Regions from separate parts of the Peribacillus sp. FSL E2-0159 genome, predicted to be linked through region 1. Evidence: riboswitches for the same ligand, from Rfam matches in the RefSeq annotation. Region 1 holds a riboswitch; each other region holds the start of a gene.
What was found. A riboswitch is a leader RNA that binds a small molecule or an ion and turns the genes downstream of it on or off. The one in region 1 is predicted to bind S-adenosylmethionine.

Region 1 (5,907 bases):
AAAGGCCATGTTTATGAAGAAAAACCCCAACATATCGGAAATGTGCAAGCTGTTATTTTTGATTATGAAAAGGGGAAAATGTATGGAGGAGCCGATAATACGAGAGAAGGAACTGTTCAAGGAGTTTATAATGTTTCCTATAAATCGAAAAAGCCAAAAGAAATAAAAGAAGAAAAAAAGGGACCGTTTACCTTAAAAGTGAATGGAGCCGTTTATCCTTATACAGCTGAACAAATGAAACTGATAGATGAAAAACCCTATATCCAATCAGACAAATTGCTACTTGGTTTGGGTGTAATCCAAACAGGGGACTTAGAAACATTTAAACCAGATAAAAAATCGTATCTACCGGTGTTAAGAGTAGCAAAATCATTAGGATATAAAGCAAAATGGAACGAAAAAGACAAAGAGGCACTATTGGAAAAAGATTCGGCGGATATTGAAGATCCAGACGAAGATGGTAGTGTCACGAATTAATTTTACCCTGACGAATATAGACTGAAATTCCTTTAGCAAGATGGAACTAAGGAAATCGAGGAAAGTGGCCAGAGCAATGACAAAAAACATTCCCCTTGTGCAATGTGCATAAGGGGAATGTTTTTTGTCATTACCGTTGGATTCTTTTTTAGTCATCGAACCTAACATCACTCTTAAAAAAGCTCTGTATGTCCTCTATTAACCTATATACTGCAGGAGACAGATAACGGTCTTTCAAATAAGCTATGTAAACAGTCCTTTCCAAAAAGTTCGAATCGATTGCGCGAATTGCAGTATTTGGTGTAGCAGCGGATTTTATATAGCTTTCAGGTAAAATTGTAACCCCAAGCCCTTCTTCTACCAAACTGCAAGCTGTTTCAAGCCTTTCTATTTCGTATAGGATATTGGGAATTGCATTTTCACCCTTAAATGCTCTTAAGATATCATCTCTTGTTTGAAATCCAGTTGTGCTGATGATCAATTCTTTCTTTGCAATGTCTTGGAAAGTGATGGACTCTTTTTCGTTTAACTCGTCATCTTTATGGATCAAAAGCATGAATTTTTCATTATAAAGGGGAGTGGACAGAATTTCATCGTTGTTGATGGGCTGGTTCGTGATGGTGAAATGAACATTATACCGGTTTAACGAATCGAAAACCTTCTCTTCCCCTAATATTTCCCTGACCTTTATTTGAATACTAGGATAATTGATTTTAAAATTCCTGATTATTTTCGGGAACCAAAATTTAAATGACTCTATGGAACCTATAGATACAGTTCCGCTTCCAACATCCTTCATTTCCTTAAGCTCCACTTGCATATTATCGAATCTTCTTAACAGATCAACAGATCTCGTATAAAAAATCCCTCCTGCTTCCGTAAGCTCAAGCCCCCTTGTATTACGTTCCAAAAGCTGAAAACCAACTTCATTTTCTAATTTCATTATGGCATTACTTAGGGAAGGTTGTGATATATGCAGCATTTTTGCCGCTTTTGAGAAATTCTTTTCCCGGACAATTGTAGTGAAATATCGAAGTTGACGAAGGTCCATATATGCTCCTTTCTATAGCTTTAAACTATAGATATATTGAAATTTTGTATTGGTAATTATATATTATCTCATTTATAATTTTGAAAAAAGATATTTCGGAATTTTTTAAATAAAGGAGAAATTATGTATACAAATCCGACTTTAAAATATTGGAATGGAAGAATTGATTCCCAATCTGACATGGACAGCTTCAGATACCACCAAAGAGTACGTTTGGCACCGATTTCGGAATTAGCCATCTCTTCCAATGCATCAAGGACCTTTGGATTGATTGGCTTCAAATGTGATGAAGGCGTCAAAAGGAATAAAGGGAGGATTGGTGCTGCAGAGGGTCCTGATCATATTAGGCAGTCATTGGCAAAATTACCCTGTCATTTACCTTCCCAAACCGAGCTGGTGGATGCTGGCAATGTAATATGTGAAAGTACAGAGATGGAGGCCGCCCAATCCCAACTGGGATCAGCTGTTGCCGGGATATTGGAGAGTAAAGCGATTCCTATCATACTTGGGGGAGGACACGAAACCCTGTATGGCCATTATCTTGGGATTAGGAAATCCATTGGACCAAAAGCTAGATTAGGGATTATTAATATTGATGCTCACTTTGATATGAGACCTTATGAAAAAGAAAGTTCATCAGGAACGATGTTTAAGCAGATTTTGGACGAAGATCAAAGTTGTGGATATTTATGTGTCGGAATTCAGAAGCAGGGGAATACGAAGGCACTGTTTGAAACTGCTGAGAGAAGTAAGGTCGACTACATTTTGGAAGAAGATTTATCATTGAACGAAATGGATGAAACTAAGCGGCGGATAAATGCTTTCTCTAAGGAATATGACTACATTATTCTTACATTATGTACAGACGTTATTGATTCAGCCTACGCACCTGGGGTAAGTGCTCCATCGCCGTTTGGACTGAATCCGAAATTGGTCCGTGCCATTATCAGGCATATCGTATCGAATGAAAAGATCCTCTCCTTTGATATCTCGGAAGTGAATCCTTCGTTGGACGAAAATAATAAAACCGTTACATTGGCAGCACATTTAATAAATGAGGTTTTACTGCATTTTAAATAATGAATGGACATGGAATAGGGGCAACTCCTCCATTTGGTTCTTCTATAAGAGCGAGCCTATTCGTACCGACTGTTGGGGCTTTCCTCAATGCTATTTCCATAATCAATTATCAGTATTGAAGCGAAAAACCTTTGACAGCGCCCAGACTGTCCATGAATCATTCATGGACAGTCTTTTTTCTCGCCTCGTTTACAAAAAGTTATGGTCCCAACCCTTAGAAGTATAAAGGAACCTCCATGCGGCCTCCCCATTAGAAGATTAACCGTGACTCTGCCAAAGTTCAGTACTGATACTTGGGGGTTTTTAGTTTATAATAACAACCATCTAGCCTTTTGAGGGGGAATTACATGAATGAATATAAAGTAACGGTCAGGAATGGCAGTACCTTAATTTTGTCGGAAATCATTAAAGCTGAAGATGAAAGAGAAGTCCTTGGCACCCTTTTGATTTCCAGCGAATTATTTAATCAACCATTTACCGACATCAGGATTTTAGAAAGTTGATTTGTGCCTGCCCGTTCCATTTGTTACACTGTAATAAATCTTAATACGGTAGGCGATATTATGTGTGGACGTTACACCCTTTTCACTGACATTGAAGAAATAAAAGAACGGTTTGATATTCAAGGATCATTTGATGAGGAATACCAATTCAGCTACAATATTGCTCCCTCCCAATCCGTGCTCTCTGTCATTAATGACGGGGCGAGGAATCGACTTGGATATCTTCGGTGGGGACTCATTCCTTTCTGGGCAAAAGACGAAAAAGTGGGCTATAAAATGATCAATGCCAGAGCGGAAACCATTTCAGAGAAAGCAAGCTTCAAGAATTCGTATAAGAAGAAGAGATGCTTGATAATCGCTGACTCTTTTTATGAATGGAAGAAGACATCAGAGAGAAAAATACCGATGCGAATAAAACTGAAGAACCATGCTCCATTTGGAATGGCCGGTCTCTGGGAATCCTGGAAATCTCCTGAAGGCATCAGCATCTATTCGTGCTCCGTTATAACAACCGTTCCTAATAAGCTAATGACCAGCATTCATGATCGTATGCCTGTCATCCTTAAACCAGAAGATGAAAAAGATTGGTTGAATCCATCCATTAATGATCCTGCATATCTGCAACAGTATTTAAAGTCATTCGATTCGGAACAGATGGAAGCATTTGAAGTATCGACTGATGTGAACTCGACTAAAAATAACTCACCTAATCTAATACAACAAATTTGCTAAGAGGTCATTAGACCTCTTTTTTATATTAGTTCCGTCCCGAAATGGCTTTTTGGTGTTTTATCCAAATGTAACAAGAGTTTCATTTATTGAAATAAAATGAATAACTGCACATGTCAAGATCTCTTTATAATCATTAAGGAGCATGTGAAATACTTTAAAACTAAACCTTGCGAAAATAGACAAAATGCTGTACTCTTATATTTGCTTTTCAATACGACTTTCGATGTCACTTTCACAAACTAAGATGGTTTCAGCAAGTTTCCAGCCTGGTACTTTTCTGACAGGCATCGTAATATTTGATAAATTATATAATTTTGATCTTCTTATCAAGAGAGACGGAGGGACTGGCCCGAAGATGTCTCGGCAGCGGACTTAATAGGAGTGCTGTGCCAAATCCAGCAGGCTGATTTTCGCCTGAAAGATAAGGAGGGTGTTTTTTATAAATTAAAAGACCTCTTCTTGTTGTTTAATAGAAGGGGTCTTTTTTATGCTGACAGTTTTTTTTAGCTATAGCTCCATGAATGGGTAATCAAGTTTGGTGTTATTTGCGAAAACTGTTAAAAGAATAAAAGCTATGACACATGTCATGGGAAAAATAAAAAGAGGTGTACATCATGAGTGCAAACAATAAAGGGAATCCATGGGCATTGATTCCATTTGTCGTATTTTTAATTTTATTTATAGGGTCCGGAATCGTCACTAAAGATTTTTATTCATTTCCAGTGATTGTAGCAATTTCTATTGCATCAGCAGCTGCATTGGCAATGAATCGGAAAGAAAGCTTCAATCAAAAGGTTGATATTTTCTGTAAAGGTGCCGGTGACGCCAATATTATGTTAATGGTTATCATTTTCCTTTTAGCCGGCGCTTTTGCCGAAGTTGCAAATGGCATGGGGGCAGTTGAATCAACGGTGAATCTTGCCTTAGCCGTTTTTCCGCAAAATCTTTTAATGGTAGGGATATTCATTATCGCGTGTTTTATTTCTCTATCTATGGGGACTAGCATGGGAACGATTGTAGCCCTAGCACCTATCGGGGTGGGAATTAGCGAGCAAACCGATATTTCGCTTGCCTTTTCAATGGCTGCCGTTATTGGTGGTGCGATGTTTGGAGATAACCTATCCTTCATTTCAGATACGACAATCGCTGCAGTTCGAACACAGGGAACGAAAATGAAGGATAAGTTTAAGGTGAATTTTTTCATCGTTTTACCTGCGGCCATCATCACATGCGCCATTCTTGGAATTTTAACGATGGGTGAACAAGCCGACATCACCCAAAATTCTTATAATTGGGTGAAGATTCTTCCATACCTTTGCGTATTGATCACTGCATTGGCAGGAGTCAATGTGTTCCTGGTCCTTTCTATCGGTATCGTATTTGCCGGAATAATCGGCTTGGCAGATGGAAGTTATCAACCGTTGGGTGTCATTCAAAAAGTTGGTGAAGGAATGGCGGGAATGTATGAAATATCCTTCCTTGCCATTTTAATTGCAGGCATGGTTGCTGTAATAAAACATAATGGTGGCATCGATTATCTGCTCCACCTCGTGACCCGAAATAGCAAATCAAAAAAAGGGGCGGAATTCAGCATTGCCGGGCTTGTTGGTTTGACGAACCTTTCAACGGCAAATAACACGATTTCGATTATCATTGCCGGGCCACTTGCCAAAAATATTGCTGAAAAGTATGGGATTGATCCGCGTAAATCGGCGAGCTTACTTGACGTTTTTGCCTGTTGTATCCAAGGGTTGATTCCATATGGGGCACAGCTGCTTGTTGCAGCAGGAGTAGCAAAGATTTCACCGATAAGCATCTTGCCTTATTCATATTACCCAATACTAATTGGACTTTGTGGAGTCGTTGCCATCTTGATTGGTTTTCCACGGTTTCGGTCTGAAGAAGATGTAGCGAAGAAACGTACTTCTTAAAATGAGAATAGGAAATGAAAAACACCCTGGATCATTGGATACAGGGTGTTTTCTGTATGATCGAAATACTAAAACATAAGCGTAAAAATTATTCAGAAGTCATCCTCGCTCTTATTTCAGAATAAGTGTCCTA
Region 2 (5,907 bases), 2.9 Mb from region 1:
TAAACTGGAATGCACTTTGGGCGCTTAGCGCAGGGCCTAAATCACGAAGTAACTGGACTCGGGCTTTCGTTATGAATGCAGCAGGTCCAACTGCCTCGGCGTATACCAGACCGTCGTAACTTGGATCAGGCTCCGTAAAGCCAGGGTAGTTTGGCGAGTTCCAATCGAACTTCCCTCCATCCACGATGACACCGCCCAGCGTCGTTCCATTTCCCAGAAGCCATTTTGTAGCGGAATGGATGACAATATCCGCTCCAAAATCAATTGGTCTGCATAGATATGGTGTCGCGAAGGTATTATCAATGATTAAAGGTATGCCTGCATCATGGGCGATTTCCGCTACCGCTTCAATATCGAGCACCCTCAAACTTGGATTTCCGATCGTTTCAGCAAAAATGGCTTTAGTTCTTGGCGTAATCGCCCTTTTGAAATTTTCAGGGTCATCGGGAGAAACGAACTTCACTTTGATTCCATATTTAGGAAGTGTGTTTTCAAAAAGGTTATACGTACCGCCATATAATGTAGAGGCTGAAACAATCTCATCCCCTGCAGCGGCAATATTCAGGATTGAAAGTGAGATGGCAGCCATTCCGCTTGATGTTGCCAATCCGCCGATACCGCCTTCCAATAAGGCCATTCTTTCCTCAAAAACGCTGACCGTGGGATTATGGAGTCGTGTATATATATAGCCATTCTCCTTTAGGCCAAATAAATTCGCTGCATGGTCGGTGTCTTTGAACAAGTATGCATTGCTTTGGTAAATAGGAACTGCACGGGCACCTGTTTCATCAGCTTGCAGACCGCCATGAACACTCAATGTTTCGAAACGCAACTTTTTCTCTGACATATGATTTCACCTTTTTCTATGGATTTAGTTGGAATTATATGAAATCTGGCCTTTTATAAACAAAAAAACCACTTCAATAAGAAGAGGTTTCAAGAACACACCTCATCTACCAGAGCCAACACTCTGCTGGAATTAGCACCGTATATAAATATATACCGGTTGCCGGGCTTCGTCGGGCCAGTCCCTCCGCCACTCTTGATAAGAACTATTAAATTCTGCCGTTACTTTATTCAAAATATAGCATTTTAGAATAAATCAGTCAATGAATTGTTAGAATATTCTTTGTTTAATTTCAATCTCGCATTCAAATGTCCGCAACAAAGAAACCAACCATGGTTCTGATTGGTTTCTTAGCTGATTTCCTTAAGCAATCCGTACAAATAGGGAACGGATTGAAAGGCATATATTTTTTTGTGCAGCTGTCCCTCTTTGAAAAGCAATAAACAAGGAACACTTTCGATTTCAAATGATTCGGCAATTCCTTGGACATAGTTCATATTCATTTTGCCTGACTTCATTTCCGGGAATAGCTCCAAGGATATCGTCAGCATCTTGGAGGCAACCTGACAGGTGCCGCATAAAGGCGTATATAAATATAAGCAAAAGGTTTCCCCATTTTCAACAGCAAGCTTACACTCTTCTTCTTTCCATTCCTGCATCAATTAGTCGTTCACCCTTTGACTTAAAAATTTCATTTTCACATTCATATTGGCAGATAGAAGCACAGTTGCGATATGATGTTCGGGTGAGCTTTCCACTTCTTTGTACATTTTATTAATATACAGGTGGTTCGCTTCCGGCATTTCCCTTCGGAATTGCTTCCGCAGCTTTTCTCCTGATTCATCTGCGTCAAAAAGGAGATAAACATCACGGTCCATCAATTCATCCACTAATTCATCCAGCTTAGTTAATGATATGGTCCCATTCGTACATCTTATTTCCACATCTTCATTTAAAACGGAGGCAACTTTTCTTCTATCGGAACTGCCTTCTACAATGATCACTTTATCGAATTCGCCCCACTCCATGTCATCACTCCATCTCACGAATTATGTGCGCAACTGCCACTGTACAAAATGAAAAAGAGAGCAGGCCTTTTCAGTCCCCCCTCTCCTTCTTTTTTAACCGTTGATTAAACTCTCATATTCTTCAGCACTCATCAGGTTTTCAATATCACTGCTATTAGATGGTTCAAGCACGACCATCCATGCCTTTTCATAAGGAGACTCATTTACATATTCAGGGTTGTCACTTAAATCCTCGTTTACTTCTACAACCTTGCCACTGATAGGAGCATAAAGCTCAGAAACGGTCTTAACGGACTCAACACTTCCAAATGGTTCGTTCGCTTTCAATTCATCGCCGATTTCCGGAAGCTCAACGAATACGATGTCCCCAAGCTCGGATTGTGCGAAAGCTGTAATTCCAATGCGCACTGTTCCATCTTCCGTTTTGACCCATTCATGTTCTTTAGTGTAACGAAGTTCTTTTGGTGTTGTTGTCATTATTAACCCTCCATATGTACAGCTTATTTTATCTATTCCATTATAAGGTAGATTGTTTATTTAAGTAAGGAATTAACCAAATATTTTGTGAAATTTCAGTTCCAAACCTGTTCGAATTGCTCTTCTTTGAAACCTACCGTCACTTTGGTGCCATCCGTAACAATCGGCCTTTTCAGAAGCATTCCATCTGTGGACAATATATCAAGCATCTCTGCTTCAGAAGCTTCTTTCAGCTTATCCTTTAAGCCCAGCTCCCGATATTTTTGACCGCTAGTATTGAAAAACTTCTTCAATTCCAAATTACTGATTTTATATAGTTGTTCTATTTCAGTTCGCGAAGGCGGATTTTCCGCTATATGGATCGCTTCATACTGCAGTTCATGATTATCCAGCCACTTCTTCGCATTACGGCATGTGCCGCATTTTGGGTACCAATATAATGTTAAGCCCATCATTTCACCACCTATCAATAGAATACCCGTTTTCAGCACGCAATACAACGAAATGTCTTTTGAATTTCCAATGCGATTTCATTAAAGGAAATAAAGGGGTTGTACTATTTGAAACGTAGCCTCCAGACACTCGCTTTCCGCGGGCGGTCTACCCTGGACGCGCTTTTCCCGCAGGCGTCTCGCACACCTGTTCCAATCTACTTTGTTTTTAGAATTTAGATAGAACCCCTTTTGTCTACAAACTGAAGGGAATGCCTTTACGGACATTCCCTTTAAAGATTCTGATTCAATGCTTAAAGAGCATATTTTTCCGCTTGGATTACCTTGACGGAAGCTTCACGTTTTTTCGCAATGACATTGATTGGATTGTGTCTTGTCAGCTTGCGGAGCGACGATAGCATGATGCGAAGAGTATCGCCTGTTTCCACCGCAATTAACGTTTCCTTTGCATGCTGCTCTATTTCATTGAAAGCTTCCTGAACGAAGATTTCTGTGTAAAGCACTTTTTGTTTGTTCTTCTCCAGACCTGTAGCTGCAATTGCTTTTTCCGTACGCAATACCACGGATTCCGCTGCATAGGCAAGGGATGCGATATCAGCAATGTTGGAGAGGATTTCCTGTTCTTGATCAAGATTTTTGCCGTATTTCTGCGCAGCAAGGCCAGCTGCCAAAATACCGATTTTCTTAGCGTTTCTAACAAGCATTTTTTCTTGTGCCAATGGCTCATCGCCAGGTTCTTCCGGCATCATCATCATTAATTCCTCTTGCAGGCCTTGAGCCTTTTGAAGAAGCGGCAATTCCCCTTTAAGTGCTTTCTTCAGGAAAGTTCCCGGGACAAGCAATCGATTGATTTCATTTGTTCCTTCAAAGATCCGGTTAATACGGGAATCACGATATGCTTTTTCAATTTCATACTCCTGCATGAAACCATAGCCGCCATGAAGCTGTACGCCTTCGTCCGTAACATAATCCAATACTTCGGAAGCGAAGAATTTATTCAATGAACACTCAATGGCATATTCAGCGATTGCAGCCGCCATTGATTTCCCATCTTTCACTTGCTCATCCGTCAATTTGCTTTGTCTTTGATCATAAAGGCCAACGGTACGGTATACAGAGCTTTCTGCTGCATAAATTTTAGATGCCATTGTTGCAAGTTTTTCTTTCGTCAAGTTAAAATCGGAAATTTTCGTTTTAAACTGTTGACGTTGATTCGTATAAGCAGCTGTAATCTCAAGGGCACGTTTAGATCCGCCGACAGCACCGACGCCTAATTTATAACGGCCGATATTCAGGATATTGAAAGCGATGACATGCCCTTTTCCTGCTACACCCAAAAGATTTCCGACTGGGACATGTACATCTTCGAGGATTAAAGTCCGAGTAGAGGAGCTTTTGATCCCCATTTTCTTCTCTTCAGCACCAGTTGATACGCCTTTATACTCACGCTCAACAATGAAGGCGGAGAATTGTTCGCCGTCGATTTTGGCGTATACACAGAAAACATCTGCAAAGCCTGCATTTGTAATCCATTGTTTTTCACCATTTAAAATATAGTGTGTTCCCTCTGCATTCAATTTCGCTGTCGTTTTTGCTCCCAAGGCATCGGAACCTGAGCTTGGTTCCGTTAAGGCATACGCAGCAATCTTCTCACCCGTTGCAAGTAATGGGAGGTATTTTTTCTTTTGTTCTTCATTCCCGAATAATACGATCGGCAAAGATCCGATACCTACATGTGCACCATGCGTAATTCCGAAGCCGCCTGCAAGTGCCATTTTTTCCGTAATCAATGCCGAACTGATTTTATCAAGACCCAATCCGCTGTATTCCTCAGGAACGTCAGCACCAAGTAAACCGATTTCACCTGCATGCTTCAGTAATTTAACGGAACGGTCAAATTCATGGTTTTCCAAATGTTCAACCTGCGGCAGAATTTCATTCACTACGAAATCCTCGGCAGTTTTGGCAATCATTTTATGCTCATCAGAATAATCTTCCGGTGTAAACACTTTATCATACGTAATATCTTCTACTAAAAAGGCTCCGCCTTTAATGAGGTTATCTGTAGTTTGATTGGACATGTTATTTCCTCCTAAGTATTTAAGATAGTAAACCCGCCGGAAGCATGACAGCTTCCGGGAGGGGTGGGATTACGCCAATAATTCAAATACTCCAGCAGCACCCATTCCGCCGCCGATACACATTGTCACGACTCCGAACTGTTGGTTTCTGCGCTTCATTTCATGAAGCAGGCTTAATGTCAATTTTGCTCCTGAACATCCTAGTGGATGGCCTAAGGCAATGGCTCCACCATTCACATTGACAATCTCTTCATTCAATCCGAGCTCACGAATGATTTGAATGGATTGGGAAGCAAATGCTTCATTCAATTCAAATAAACCAATATCGGATAACTCAAGGCCCGCTAGCTTCAAAGCTTTTGGAATGGCCGCAATCGGTCCGATGCCCATAATTTCAGGCGGTACCCCTGCTACAGCAAAGGAACGGAACTTACCCATCGGTTTCAACCCTAATGAAGAGGCCTTTTCCCCATCCATGACCATGACCGCGGCTGCACCATCACTCGTTTGTGATGAATTCCCTGCTGTTACGGATCCTGTAACAGAGAATGCGGGTCTTAGTTTTTTTAGCACTTCAGCAGTCGTGCCTGGACGGACGCCCTCATCTTGTGTAAAAGTAAATGATTTTTCCTGTAACTTAAGATCTGGACCCACTGAACGAAGCTTTACGTCAACCGGTACGATCTCATCCGAAAACTTTCCTTCTGCAATGGCCTTAGCCGCCTTTTGATGACTTCTAACAGAAAATGCATCTTGATCGTCACGGGAAATGCCGTATTTTTTTGCAACGGCTTCGGCAGTGTGACCCATACCCATATAATATTCCGGTGCCGTTTCAGCAAGTCTCGCGTTCGGACGTGTTACATGGCCCATCATTGGCAAAAGGCTCATGGATTCCGCTCCGCCTGCAATGACTGTATCACTTTGGCCTAGCATGATCCTTTCCGCCCCATAAGCGATACTTTGCAGCCCGCTTGAACAGTAACGATTAATCGTTATGGCCGGTACGGTATAAGGCAATC
Region 3 (5,907 bases), 2.7 Mb from region 1:
TTCCAGATCAGCCAAGTATCGATGGTACCAAATAACAGCTTGCCTTCATCCGCCTTTTGTCGTGCCCCTTCTACATTATCGAGGATCCATTTCACTTTCGTTCCGGAAAAATATGCATCTATCAACAATCCCGTTTTATCCCGGAATAGATCATTAAGTCCCTTTTCCTTCAAATCATCACAGATTTCACTTGTTTGCCTGGACTGCCATACAATCGCATTATAGACAGGGGTACCTGTTTCCTTATCCCAAACGACTGCTGTTTCACGCTGATTAGTGATCCCGATACCGGCAATTTGCTCTGGCTTTACACCGGATTCGGATAGTACACCGGCAATCACCGCCAGGATCGATCCCCAAATCTCATTGGCGTTATGCTCGACCCAGCCTGGTTTAGGAAAATGCTGCGTGAATTCCTTTTGGGAAGAATGGACGATTTCCCCCTTTACGTTAAATAAAATCGCCCGCGAACTTGTTGTTCCTTGATCTAATGATAAAATGTATTTTTCCATTGTGTATGCCCCTCCTTTTAATTTAACTAGCGATATTTCTGCTTTCCAATTCATGTGACTGTTTTTTACCAAAAGCATAGGCTAATATCAATAGTACCAGGCTTGCACCCAAAACAGACCAAAATCCTGCTGTTATTTCCCCCATAAAGAAGGCTTTATAACAAACGGCACCAAGTGAACCCCCAACAATCGGTCCAACGACCGGAATCCATGAATAGCCCCAATTGGAATTGCCTTTACCAGGTATCGGCAGCAAAAAGTGAGCGATGCGCGGCCCCAGGTCGCGGGCCGGGTTAATGGCGTATCCGGTCGTTCCCCCAAGTGACATCCCGATCACGACAATCAATAACCCTACTGCGAATGGGTTTAGACCCTCTGTAAAATCATTGGCACCTATAAATAATAAACCAAGAATAAGGATGAAAGTTCCAATCATCTCACTTAATAGATTTGAAAATGTGTGCGGGATCGCAGGTGAAGTCGCAAACACACCAAGCTTCGTTCCTGGATCATCAGTTGCTTTCCAGTGTGGCAAATAGTGCAGGAATACTAGAGTTGCGCCCAGGATTGCGCCAATCATTTGTGCCACGATGTAACCAGGCACATCACTCCAAGGAAATTCCCCAATAATAGCAAACCCTACTGTGACCGCCGGGTTTAAATGCGCCCCGCTTATGGAACCCACTGCAAAAACACCCATGGTAACAGCCAATCCCCACGCTATCGTGATAACGATCCAACCGGCATCCTTTGCATAGGAACCCTTTAAGGATGAACCCGCCCCAATACCTGCTCCGAATAAAACTAATATCATCGTGCCTAACACTTCTCCCCAAAATGGAGTCATGATAAAACCCCTCCCCTGATAAATTTTTAAACCTTGCCAACAAATAAAAGGAGATCCACAGCAGAACTATCTTCATAAAAAAATTATGAATAGATCTGTTGTGAATCTCCTAGTCTCCGTCACATATATTAACTTGTACTGTAAAATATACTAGGTTATGAAAACGCTGTCAATATTTTGTGAAAAATTAATCTATTTTTCTGTAATTTTTTTCAATTTCCCTATTAGACGATATCCCATAATTCAGTTTTGGAAGTGGTGATTGACGACGCTCCAGCATCGAGGGCGTTCAGGACTTCATCCGAAGTACGTATGAGGCCGCCTGCAAAAATGGGTGTCTGCAATCGTTCCTTCACTTCTTTTATCATCCATGGCATGGCGCCCGGCAATACTTCGATATAATCCGGCTTGGTTTTCTGCACCAGCTTATAACTCTTCTCAAGCGCATGTGAGTCTATTAAAAAGATTCGCTGGATGGCAATGACCCCCTTTTGCTTCGCTTTCAATATAACGCTTGATTTAGTCGAAATCAGCCCATAGGGATTATATTCCTGACATATGAATTCTGTCGCGTACTCATCACTTCTTATGCCATGAATCAAATCGACATGATAAATCATTTTCTTATTATGCTGCTTTGCCATCATACTTACATTTTTCAATTGTGATATATGCAAATCAAGAAACACACCTATTTCATAGGAACTTTCTAAAAATCTTTCGAAATCCTTCATGCTTGCTGAAGCAGGCAAAATCTTCTGATCCATTATTATCCTCCTCATTCCCAGAAAAACTCAAAACTTCAAGTCATTTAGTATATTTTAAAGAGCTTGATTTATCAAACACATTTTTTCATGTCCAATGTCACCATAACACTAACATACCTGGCACTCCCTTTATAGATTGCAGTAAGGATGTATGTAAAATATCCCCTTAAATCATAAAGAAAGTTTCATTTTCAATGCACCTTCGACGAGTTCATACGATTTAATTGTGCCCACCGGAATTTTTCTCACGATGTTCCAAGCATTAACATTCATCTTGATCGTTCTATTTTCAAATTCAAAAAATGGCGGTCTGTTAAATATCCTTTGATTGATGAAATTCCTGTCAATCGGTTCCATTCCCACTAATTCAAATGAAATCGTTCTATTTTCGACGTGTACCGGTTTTAATGTAATCCGGAAAGCTACGTTTTTCTTAAACATCATTTTTTTCACTTCCATCGTTCCTGAAAGCACGATATGCTTTGGCGTAATCTCGACTTTAATATCGTGACCATCTGATTTCATTTTTACAATTCTCTCTATCATGGCTTCAGTTACCGTTATCGGTATGCCATTTTTGAATGGACTGAATGTACTCATCCTCGCATTCCCCTCCTGCCATGCATATGAAACGTCGGTTATAGCATATGCCAGGTTCCCCGATGCAGTTAACATTTCTGCCCAAATTAATAATCGGTATATTCAAAATCTTCCACCTTCAACGCTTGACCTTTGTACAAACTACCTGTATAGTCATACTTAATTTAATAGACAACTCTTATCCAGAGAGGTGGAGGGACTGGCCCTTTGATACCTCAGCAACAGACTATTCATGTACTGTGCTAATTCCAGAAGTGTAAAAACTTGAAGATAAGAAGAGTATATAGCTTTGTTGCCAACACCTCTTCTTATTTTTTAAGAAGAGGTTTTTTATTTTTAAAAGGAAAGAAGGAATGCAACATGTCAATCACATTAACGAAAGCACCATTCAGGGCCGATCACGTCGGAAGTTTATTAAGACCGGAACGTTTACATATTGCCAGAAAGCAATTTAGGGAAGGTACCCTTTCAGCAGAGCGGCTTCGTGAAGTTGAAACCGAAGAAATCAATCGGATTGTCGATAAACAAATTGAAGTTGGATTAGAGGTCGTTACGGACGGTGAGTTCAGACGAACATGGTGGCACTTTGACTTCCTCGAACATTTAAATGGCATCGAGGGATATGTGACTGAAAAAGGTCTCACATTCGATGGTGTGGAAACAGAGAGATATAACGTTCGCAATACTGGGAAGGTTTCATTCAATCCTGAACATCCCTTCATTCGTGATTTCATTGAATTGAACAAAATCGTGAACGGACGTGCCGTTGCCAAGCAAACGATTCCCAGTCCGAATCAATTATTTGCTGCAGGCATTCATAATGAAGACATCTATCCTAATATTGAAGACTATGCAAATGATATCATCAAAGCCTATCAGCATGCTTTGAAAGCATTTTATGAAGCAGGTGTACGTTATCTTCAATTGGATGATGTATATATTGCCAGACTTTCAGCTCCAGATTTCCAATTCAAAGATGGAAAATATACGAGGGAACAATTAATTGATCTAGCACTTCGCGTCATTAATGGCGCATTGGAAGGCAAACCAGAAGACCTTGTCGTCACTACACATCTATGTCGTGGAAACTACCAGTCGACATGGGCGTTCGAAGGAAGTTATGCCCGTATAGCCCCAACTTTATTGGCAAAAGAAAAAGTCGATGGATTCTTCTTGGAGTACGACGATCAACGCTCAGGGGACTTCAAACCATTGGAATACATACCAAATGGCGGAGCCCGTGTCGTCCTAGGAGTCGTCACTTCAAAAAATGGAGAAATCGAAAACAAGGAAGCTGTTAAGGCACGCATTAAAGAAGCCTCGAACTTCGTTCCTCTCGAGCAATTATGCTTAAGCCCGCAATGCGGCTTCGCCTCTACCCATCACGGCAACAAGCTAACGGAAGAACAGCAATGGGAAAAGCTGAAATTCGTCGTTGATGTAGCAAAAGAAATATGGGAATGATTTTTTTATTAATCATTTGACATATCGATAATTCTCGATATAATGAAATGTATGAAAACAATCGAGATATTTAAAGCATTATCCAATGAATCCAGGTTGCAAATCTTACAATGGCTCAAGGCGCCTGAACTCCACTTCACCCCTCATGAGGGAATAGACATGAAGGAAACCGGCGTTTGCGTAAGTCAGATTACGGAAAAATTAAACATGACCCAGTCCACGGCCTCTCAATACCTCTCGATGCTTCTTAGAGCAGGATTGATTAAAACGGAGCGGATAGGAAAGTTTACGTATTACAAACGAGATGAAGATGCAATCTCAAAAATTACTGATTTCTTGAAAGAAGAAGTATGAAAATGAACCTGATCCGTACCTTAGAGGGTTGGGTTCATTTTCCTCACTAACAATTCGACATTTCGCGATATGTTTATTTTTTATTCATACATATTAACATATTACGATATGTATTTATATAAAATTACTAATCATTAATGAGGAGTGAATCTATCTTGCTTAATACATGGAAAATTTACATGTTGGCGATTATCAGTTTTTTAGTAGGAACATCCGAATTCATCATATCCGGGATTTTGGATAAGATTGCGGATTCTCTTGGAGTGACCCTTGCTGCCGCAGGACAGCTCATTACAATTTTCTCCCTTGTCTACGCAATCGGTACACCCATTCTTATGGCTTTGACAGCAAGTTTAGACAGACGAAGATTAATGTTGTATTCCCTTGGACTATTCGTAGTGGCCAATCTGCTTGCCTTTCTATTACCAGGCTTTGGACCGTTTCTATTTGCACGCATAATCATGGCACTTGGTGCAGGCTTGGTTGTAGTCACCGCTCTGAATATTGCCGCTAAGCTTGCTCCGCCCGATAAACAAGCAAGTTCTATTGCGACAGTTGTCATGGGGTTTACAGCTTCCCTTATCATTGGCGTACCACTCGGAAGAATTATGACGGATGCATTCGGGTGGAAATCCGTCTTTGGCGGAATCGCCCTATTCGGCCTGATTGCCATGATCTTTTTATTCTTTACCATTCCTCCTACCAAAGGGGATAAACCAGTACCACTTCTCCAGCAGCTGGCCCTCCTTAAAAAAAGGAAAGTTGCCCTTGGATTATCGATAACCTTCTTCTGGCTTGGCGGATACTCGATAGCTTATACCTATCTATCCCCTTACCTGCTATCCGTATCGGGAATAAGTGATTCTCTACTTAGCACGGCCTTGCTTATATTCGGTATCGCAAGCCTGATCGGATCAAAGTTTGGCGGATATAGTACGGATCGATGGGGTGTATCATTTACACTAATTGGCGGTATGGCGCTGCATATTGTGATGATCATCATGTTGTCCATCGTTACGAATTCATTGATGGCCGTTTTGACAATCCTTACATTATGGTCGTTCGCAGCATGGTCATCAGGACCGACACAGCAATATCATTTAGCGACCCTTGAGCCTGAATCATCAGGAGTCATGCTCGGTCTGAATCAGTCGATGATGCAATTGGCCATGGCGGCCGGTGCTGGAATTGGCGGTGATGCTGTAGAACAAGTATCCCTTGCTTCCATAACCTGGATCGGTGCAACAGGGGTTGCCATTGCCATGGTCATTGTTCTGGTCCTTTCGAGTTCATCGTCAAACAGGAAAATAGCTCAGTCCATAAAATCCTAGACCGTTATATATACATTCATCATAAGGCTAGA
Region 4 (5,907 bases), 2.7 Mb from region 1:
AGCGACGCTTTTGGACCTATTCGCCAATGACTTAACCTTCAAATCGATTTATCTTCTATCGACCGCATTATCCAATAAAAAGGAACTTACACATTTAAACCAATTTATGTATCCGGTTACTTTCTGGGCACCGGTCATCAAATCGAACGAAATGCTTAAAAACGCAGGCTGATCCAAATAAAAAAAGCTGCCGAGATCTAAATTCGGCAGCTTTTTCATTTATCCTGACAGTATGTACTGATCAAACGACATACCCTAATATCTTTAAACGGTTTTCAACAAAACTCAGCGCGTATTGAAATACATCATCACGCTCTGGTTCATTGAAGATTTCATGATAAAGCTTAGGCCATTCCTTATATTGCTTTTCACTGGCCAAGTTATAATTAAACCACTCACGAACCGCCTTCTTATTCACGATTCGGTCATCTCCGCCCTGCATGACCAAAAGCGGCACATCCTGAAATTCAGGAATCTCTTCAAAAGCATCCTTCATGGCCTGTGCCAACTCGCGATACCAGCGTATCGAAACCTTCGTGATATATAATGTATCGTTTCTATCGGATTCACGAACTTCCGCACTTCTCGTCGCCATTTCAGGTGTCAATCCGGAATCTACCCTGAACATAGGCATCACGAAGTTCAAACCATGCGAGATGGTTGTAAGGAACTTCCGCGGCTTCGTCACGAGGCCCAAGCATGGAGAAGAAAGAATCACCCCTGCAATGTCCCATTCCTCTTCCTGAAGAAGGCGTATCGAAATCAAACCACCCATGCTGTGTCCAAGTAAAAAGACCGGCAACGAATATTCGTAAGCCTCTTCTATCCAGCTTTTCACTTCGTCCAAATACTCATCAAAGGAATCGATATGTCCCCGGTAGGCGCGAGTTGTCATACCCTGCCCAGGAAGGTCGCCCATGACGACATGGTATCCAGCTGAAAGCCACATTTGTGTTACCCACTTATAACGTCCGTGATGTTCCATTGCCCCATGAATGATGACAATGACGCCCTTTGCGTCTCCTTCTGTCTCCCATTTCCACATTCGAAATCCCCCTTTCACTTTTCACTTGTTGTAAACAATCCATGATAGTTAAAATAATATATATAAATTATAACCATATTCGTGATTTTCGACAAAAAAGAAATCTAACAAGTTGTACATTGCTATTATAAATAGCCAAGTGTATTTGCATACGGTATATTAAAATAATACATAAAAACATTCACTTCGGAAAGGAAATGATTGAAAATGATTATTTATCCGTATAAAGGCAAAGAACCTGAAATTGCTGAAAGCGCTTATATTGCTGAAAATGCTGTCGTGACTGGTGATGTCAAAATTGGCGACGAAACATCAATTTGGTTCAATTCCGTCATTCGCGGTGATGTATCCCCAACCATCATCGGGAAAAAAGTCAGTATACAGGATAACAGCGTCTTGCACCAAAGCCCAAATAATCCATTGATCATCGAGGATGAAGTAACCATTGGCCATCAGGTCATTTTACATAGCTGTAAAATCCGTAAAGGAGCTCTAATTGGCATGGGATCGATTGTACTTGATGAAGCTGAAATCGGCGAAGGCGCCTTCATCGGTGCCGGCAGTCTCGTTCCCCAAGGTAAAATCATTCCACCGAACATGTTGGCATTCGGACGCCCGGCTAAAGTCATTCGCGAAATCAACGAAGAAGATCGCCAGGATATGGAACGCATCGTACGCGAATACGCCGAAAAAGGACAACACTATAAAACGGCGGAACGAATAAAGTAACTCACGAGTAATTGACTGAAAGTTACGAGTATTGTACTCAAACTCACGAGTAAAAGTTCCAAACTCACGAGTAAACGCTCTAAACTCACGAGTAGCTGACCCAAACAAGCTTGTAATCGACCCTAACTCACGAGTATTGCACGTAATTTGAATTTCTTTATGATTTCTTGAATTATTCCCGCTGACGGCAAAATTAATCCATAAAAAAGGTGTCCCGCTAATTGCGGGACACCTTTTTATATGGATTACGCTTGTGCTTTTAATGTTTCTGCTTTGTCCGTGCGTTCCCATGGAAGATCGACATCTGTACGGCCAAAGTGTCCGTAGGCAGCTGTTTGTTTGTAGATTGGGCGACGAAGGTCAAGCATTTTGATGATACCAGCTGGACGAAGGTCGAAGTTAGCGCGAACTAGGTCAACAAGGACTTCTTCGCTAACTGTACCAGTTCCGAAAGTATCAATAGAGATTGATACAGGCTCTGCCACACCGATTGCGTATGCCAATTGAACTTCCGCTTTGTCGGCAAGGCCGGCTGCCACGATGTTTTTCGCAACGTAACGAGCAGCGTATGCAGCAGAACGGTCAACTTTAGTAGCATCCTTACCAGAGAATGCACCGCCGCCGTGACGAGCATATCCGCCGTAAGTATCAACGATGATTTTACGACCAGTAAGACCAGCATCCCCTTGAGGTCCGCCAATTACGAAACGGCCAGTTGGGTTGATGAAGTACTTAGTTTCAGCATCGATCAATTCAGCTGGAACGACTGCTTTGATCACATGTTCTTTTAGATCGGCTTGAATTTGTTCAAGCGTAATTTCTGCATCGTGCTGTGTAGAGATAACGATCGTATCTACACGTACAGGAAGGTTATTCTCATCATACTCCACAGTTACCTGTGTTTTACCATCAGGGCGTAAGTAAGGAAGCGTTTCATCTTTACGAACTTGAGCCAAGCGGAATGAAAGTTTATGCGCCAATGAAATCGGAAGCGGCATAAGCTCTTCTGTTTCATTACAAGCGAATCCGAACATAAGACCTTGGTCCCCTGCACCGATTGCATCGATTTCTTCGTCTGACATGTTTCCTTCACGAGCTTCCAATGCTTTATCGACACCAGCTGCGATATCGGCAGACTGCTCATCAATGGAACTCAACACGGCACAAGTTTCAGCATCGAAACCGTATTTCGCACGTGTGTAACCAATTCCTTTAATCGTATCACGAACGATACGCGGAATATCCACGTAAGCGGACGTTGTAATTTCACCGGCAACAAGTACAAGACCTGTTGTTACACTAGTTTCACACGCTACACGTGCATTTGCATCCTTAGCAAGGATAGCATCTAAAATGGAATCTGAAATCTGATCACAAATTTTGTCCGGATGGCCCTCTGTAACAGATTCAGAAGTAAATAGACGTTTCTTTGACATCATATTTCCTCCTTGGAAGTTAGTATGTTGTAGGCATAAGCCTGTTTTTACGGAACTCGTTTCCCTCATTAGTTTCAACTATAGACACAGAATTACTTATAAAAAACACAAAAACCTTCCCTGGCAAATGAGGAAAGGTTTAAAATTCTGTCTTCTATCCTTTCACTCTTATCGTTCAAGGGTTTTTTACCTTGCTCAGGTTAGCACCATCACCACTATTCCTTGAAGACCTTCGCTTTATTTTCGGCGATCGATCTTGGAGTCAAGTTCAATATGGCAGGTTGCTGGGTTTCAAAGGGCCTGTCCCTCCACCAACTCGGGATAAGAGAATCCGTACAATTTAAGATATTATCGTATCTAGCTGGAATTTGTCAATGCTTTTCTAAAAAGAACATTTCCACTCAGAATGGCGTTCATTTGAAAAAACATGTTGATACAACGTCCTAGAAGGGTTTAAAATGCAAAACACGAATAGAAATGTTGTAAATTGCCATTAATAATAAAGTATTGAGCATTCGAAAAATCGACACCCTGACTTTCCCAATAGACATATATTGCTTACTTACTTCCTATTAAATTAAAATTTTCTTCATGAAAGTATATGCGATAATCGTAACTCGGTCCCTGCCGGATTAAAATGATTAACGCGACCAACTGAAAATAATCACAAATTAAAAGAAATAGTATAGACTAATTAAATGAATGTGTTATACTAATTGTAATCTAAAAACTTAAACAAAGGAAGGTACCTCATATATGAATTCTGTAGATGTTTCTAATGAGTTACACCAATTATTAACAGGAAATAATGTGCAAACTCAACTTTCAGTTCCTCAATTGGTCGAAAAAGTATTAAGCAGAAGTGAAGGCGTTTTAACATCAACCGGCGCGGTAAAAGCTGAAACTGGCAAATATACTGGTCGTTCACCTAAGGATAAATATATCGTGGAAGAAGCATCAGTTAAAGATAAAGTTGATTGGGGTTCAGTGAACCAGCCAATTTCCGAAGATGTGTTCAATAAACTATATAATAAAGTAGTTGACTACCTAAAAGCAAAAGAAGAGATCTTTGTTTTTAAAGGTTTCGCTGGTGCAGACGAATCATCACGTCTTCCAATCCGTGTTGTTAATGAATATGCTTGGCATAACCTTTTCGCCCATACTTTGTTCATCCGTCCAAACGAAGAGGAACTAAGAGGTCACGAAGCAGAATTCACAATCCTTTCTGCACCTAACTTCAAAGCAGACCCAGAAGTGGACGGAACTTCATCCGAAACTTTCATCATCGTTTCATTTGAACGCCGTACAATCCTGATCGGCGGAACAGAATATGCAGGAGAAATGAAAAAATCGATCTTCTCGATCATGAACTACTTACTTCCAGAGGCTGGAATCCTTCCAATGCATTGCTCTGCTAACGTAGGACGTGAAGGGGACGTCGCTTTATTCTTCGGACTGTCCGGTACAGGTAAAACAACTTTATCCGCAGACACTAGTCGTAAACTGATTGGCGATGACGAGCACGGCTGGTCTTCTAACGGCGTATTCAACATCGAAGGCGGCTGCTATGCGAAAACGATCAATCTTTCACGTGAAAAAGAACCACAAATTTTCGATGCGATCCGTTTCGGTGCCGTACTGGAAAATGTTGTTGTTGATCCGGATACACGTGAAGCGAACTATGATGACAGTTCATTGACTGAAAATACTCGTGCTGCTTACCAAATGCAAGCGATCGATAACATCGTGAACCCAAGTATTGCAGGACATCCTAATACAATCATTTTCTTAACAGCTGATGCTTCAGGCGTTCTGCCTCCAATCAGCAAGCTTTCGAAAGAACAGGCAATGTTCCATTTCCTAAGTGGATACACTAGTAAATTGGCTGGTACTGAAAGAGGCGTAACTTCACCGGAAGCTACATTCTCCACTTGCTTCGGTTCACCTTTCTTACCGCTTCCCGCTCAACGCTATGCTGAGATGCTTGGTGATAAAATTGACGAGCACAATGCAAAGGTATACCTTGTCAACACTGGATGGACTGGCGGAGCATACGGAACTGGAAGCCGTATGAAACTTGCTTACACTCGTGCGATGGTACAAGCGGCACTTGAAGGTGAATTAGCTAACATCGAAACGATCAAAGATGAAATCTTCGGTTTGGATATTCCTCTTCATGTTCCTGGGGTTCCTGACGAAGTGCTTCAACCAATCAAGACTTGGGCAGATCCTGCCGCTTATAAACAAGCAGCAACAGCCCTTGCCGCTCAATTCCGTGCAAACTTCAAGAAATTCGGCAGTGTTCCAAGTGAAATAGAAGAACTTGGCGGACCGACAGCTCAATAAATTGTACACAAAAGGACCAAGCTCTTGCTTGGTCCTTTCGCTTTTTCGACAAGAAATGACTCTTTCCGAAACATTACTTTAAACCAAGACTAGGTTATACTTCATGGTTTTTTTACTGTTATCCTTATTGAATTGAAGATAATTGCGACACTCCTCCCCGCATGAATCTAGCCTCCTCGCCTCTAGATTCATGCGGGGAGGAGGCTTGGCGGAAAGGGAGCGGATTTCCGAAACCAACTGGAACGCTTTTACATTCTGTAAGGACCAAGCTCTTGCTTGGTCCTTTTCTTCGTTGGTTTTCTGCCCTCCGTCCCTCCTGGCAGAACATGATATTCAAAAAGGGCACTGTCA

Region 2: it holds a riboswitch for S-adenosylmethionine, as region 1 does, so the genes downstream of both, NYE63_RS26445 (O-acetylhomoserine aminocarboxypropyltransferase/cysteine synthase family protein) here and NYE63_RS12460 (Na+/H+ antiporter NhaC family protein) in region 1, are expected to answer to the same signal.
Region 3: it holds a riboswitch for S-adenosylmethionine, as region 1 does, so the genes downstream of both, NYE63_RS25775 (5-methyltetrahydropteroyltriglutamate--homocysteine S-methyltransferase) here and NYE63_RS12460 (Na+/H+ antiporter NhaC family protein) in region 1, are expected to answer to the same signal.
Region 4: it holds a riboswitch for S-adenosylmethionine, as region 1 does, so the genes downstream of both, metK (methionine adenosyltransferase) here and NYE63_RS12460 (Na+/H+ antiporter NhaC family protein) in region 1, are expected to answer to the same signal.

Annotation. Positions count from the first base shown of each region.
Region 1 is NZ_CP152053.1:2,534,185-2,540,091, forward strand. Features, by position in the region: gene ggt (gamma-glutamyltransferase) at 1-477, shown strand, start outside; gene NYE63_RS12440 (LysR family transcriptional regulator) at 626-1,528, opposite strand; gene hutG (formimidoylglutamase) at 1,652-2,608, shown strand; gene NYE63_RS12450 (hypothetical protein) at 2,956-3,111, shown strand; gene NYE63_RS12455 (SOS response-associated peptidase) at 3,172-3,843, shown strand; SAM riboswitch class I at 4,164-4,271, shown strand; gene NYE63_RS12460 (Na+/H+ antiporter NhaC family protein) at 4,458-5,774, shown strand.
Region 2 is NZ_CP152053.1:5,390,933-5,396,839, forward strand. Features, by position in the region: gene NYE63_RS26445 (O-acetylhomoserine aminocarboxypropyltransferase/cysteine synthase family protein) at 1-847, opposite strand, end outside; SAM riboswitch class I at 947-1,052, opposite strand; gene NYE63_RS26450 (thioredoxin family protein) at 1,198-1,506, opposite strand; gene NYE63_RS26455 (toprim domain-containing protein) at 1,510-1,875, opposite strand; gene gcvH (glycine cleavage system protein GcvH) at 1,969-2,352, opposite strand; gene NYE63_RS26465 (arsenate reductase family protein) at 2,448-2,804, opposite strand; gene NYE63_RS26470 (acyl-CoA dehydrogenase family protein) at 3,098-4,885, opposite strand; gene NYE63_RS26475 (acetyl-CoA C-acetyltransferase) at 4,955-5,907, opposite strand, start outside.
Region 3 is NZ_CP152053.1:5,259,265-5,265,171, forward strand. Features, by position in the region: gene glpK (glycerol kinase GlpK) at 1-512, opposite strand, end outside; gene NYE63_RS25760 (MIP/aquaporin family protein) at 535-1,359, opposite strand; gene NYE63_RS25765 (glycerol-3-phosphate responsive antiterminator) at 1,584-2,126, opposite strand; gene NYE63_RS25770 (hypothetical protein) at 2,298-2,726, opposite strand; SAM riboswitch class I at 2,902-3,003, shown strand; gene NYE63_RS25775 (5-methyltetrahydropteroyltriglutamate--homocysteine S-methyltransferase) at 3,087-4,190, shown strand; gene NYE63_RS25780 (metalloregulator ArsR/SmtB family transcription factor) at 4,242-4,544, shown strand; gene NYE63_RS25785 (MFS transporter) at 4,700-5,875, shown strand.
Region 4 is NZ_CP152053.1:5,199,479-5,205,385, forward strand. Features, by position in the region: gene NYE63_RS25360 (hypothetical protein) at 1-172, shown strand, start outside; gene NYE63_RS25365 (alpha/beta hydrolase) at 242-1,045, opposite strand; gene NYE63_RS25370 (gamma carbonic anhydrase family protein) at 1,256-1,774, shown strand; gene metK (methionine adenosyltransferase) at 2,020-3,213, opposite strand; SAM riboswitch class I at 3,376-3,538, opposite strand; gene pckA (phosphoenolpyruvate carboxykinase (ATP)) at 3,967-5,556, shown strand.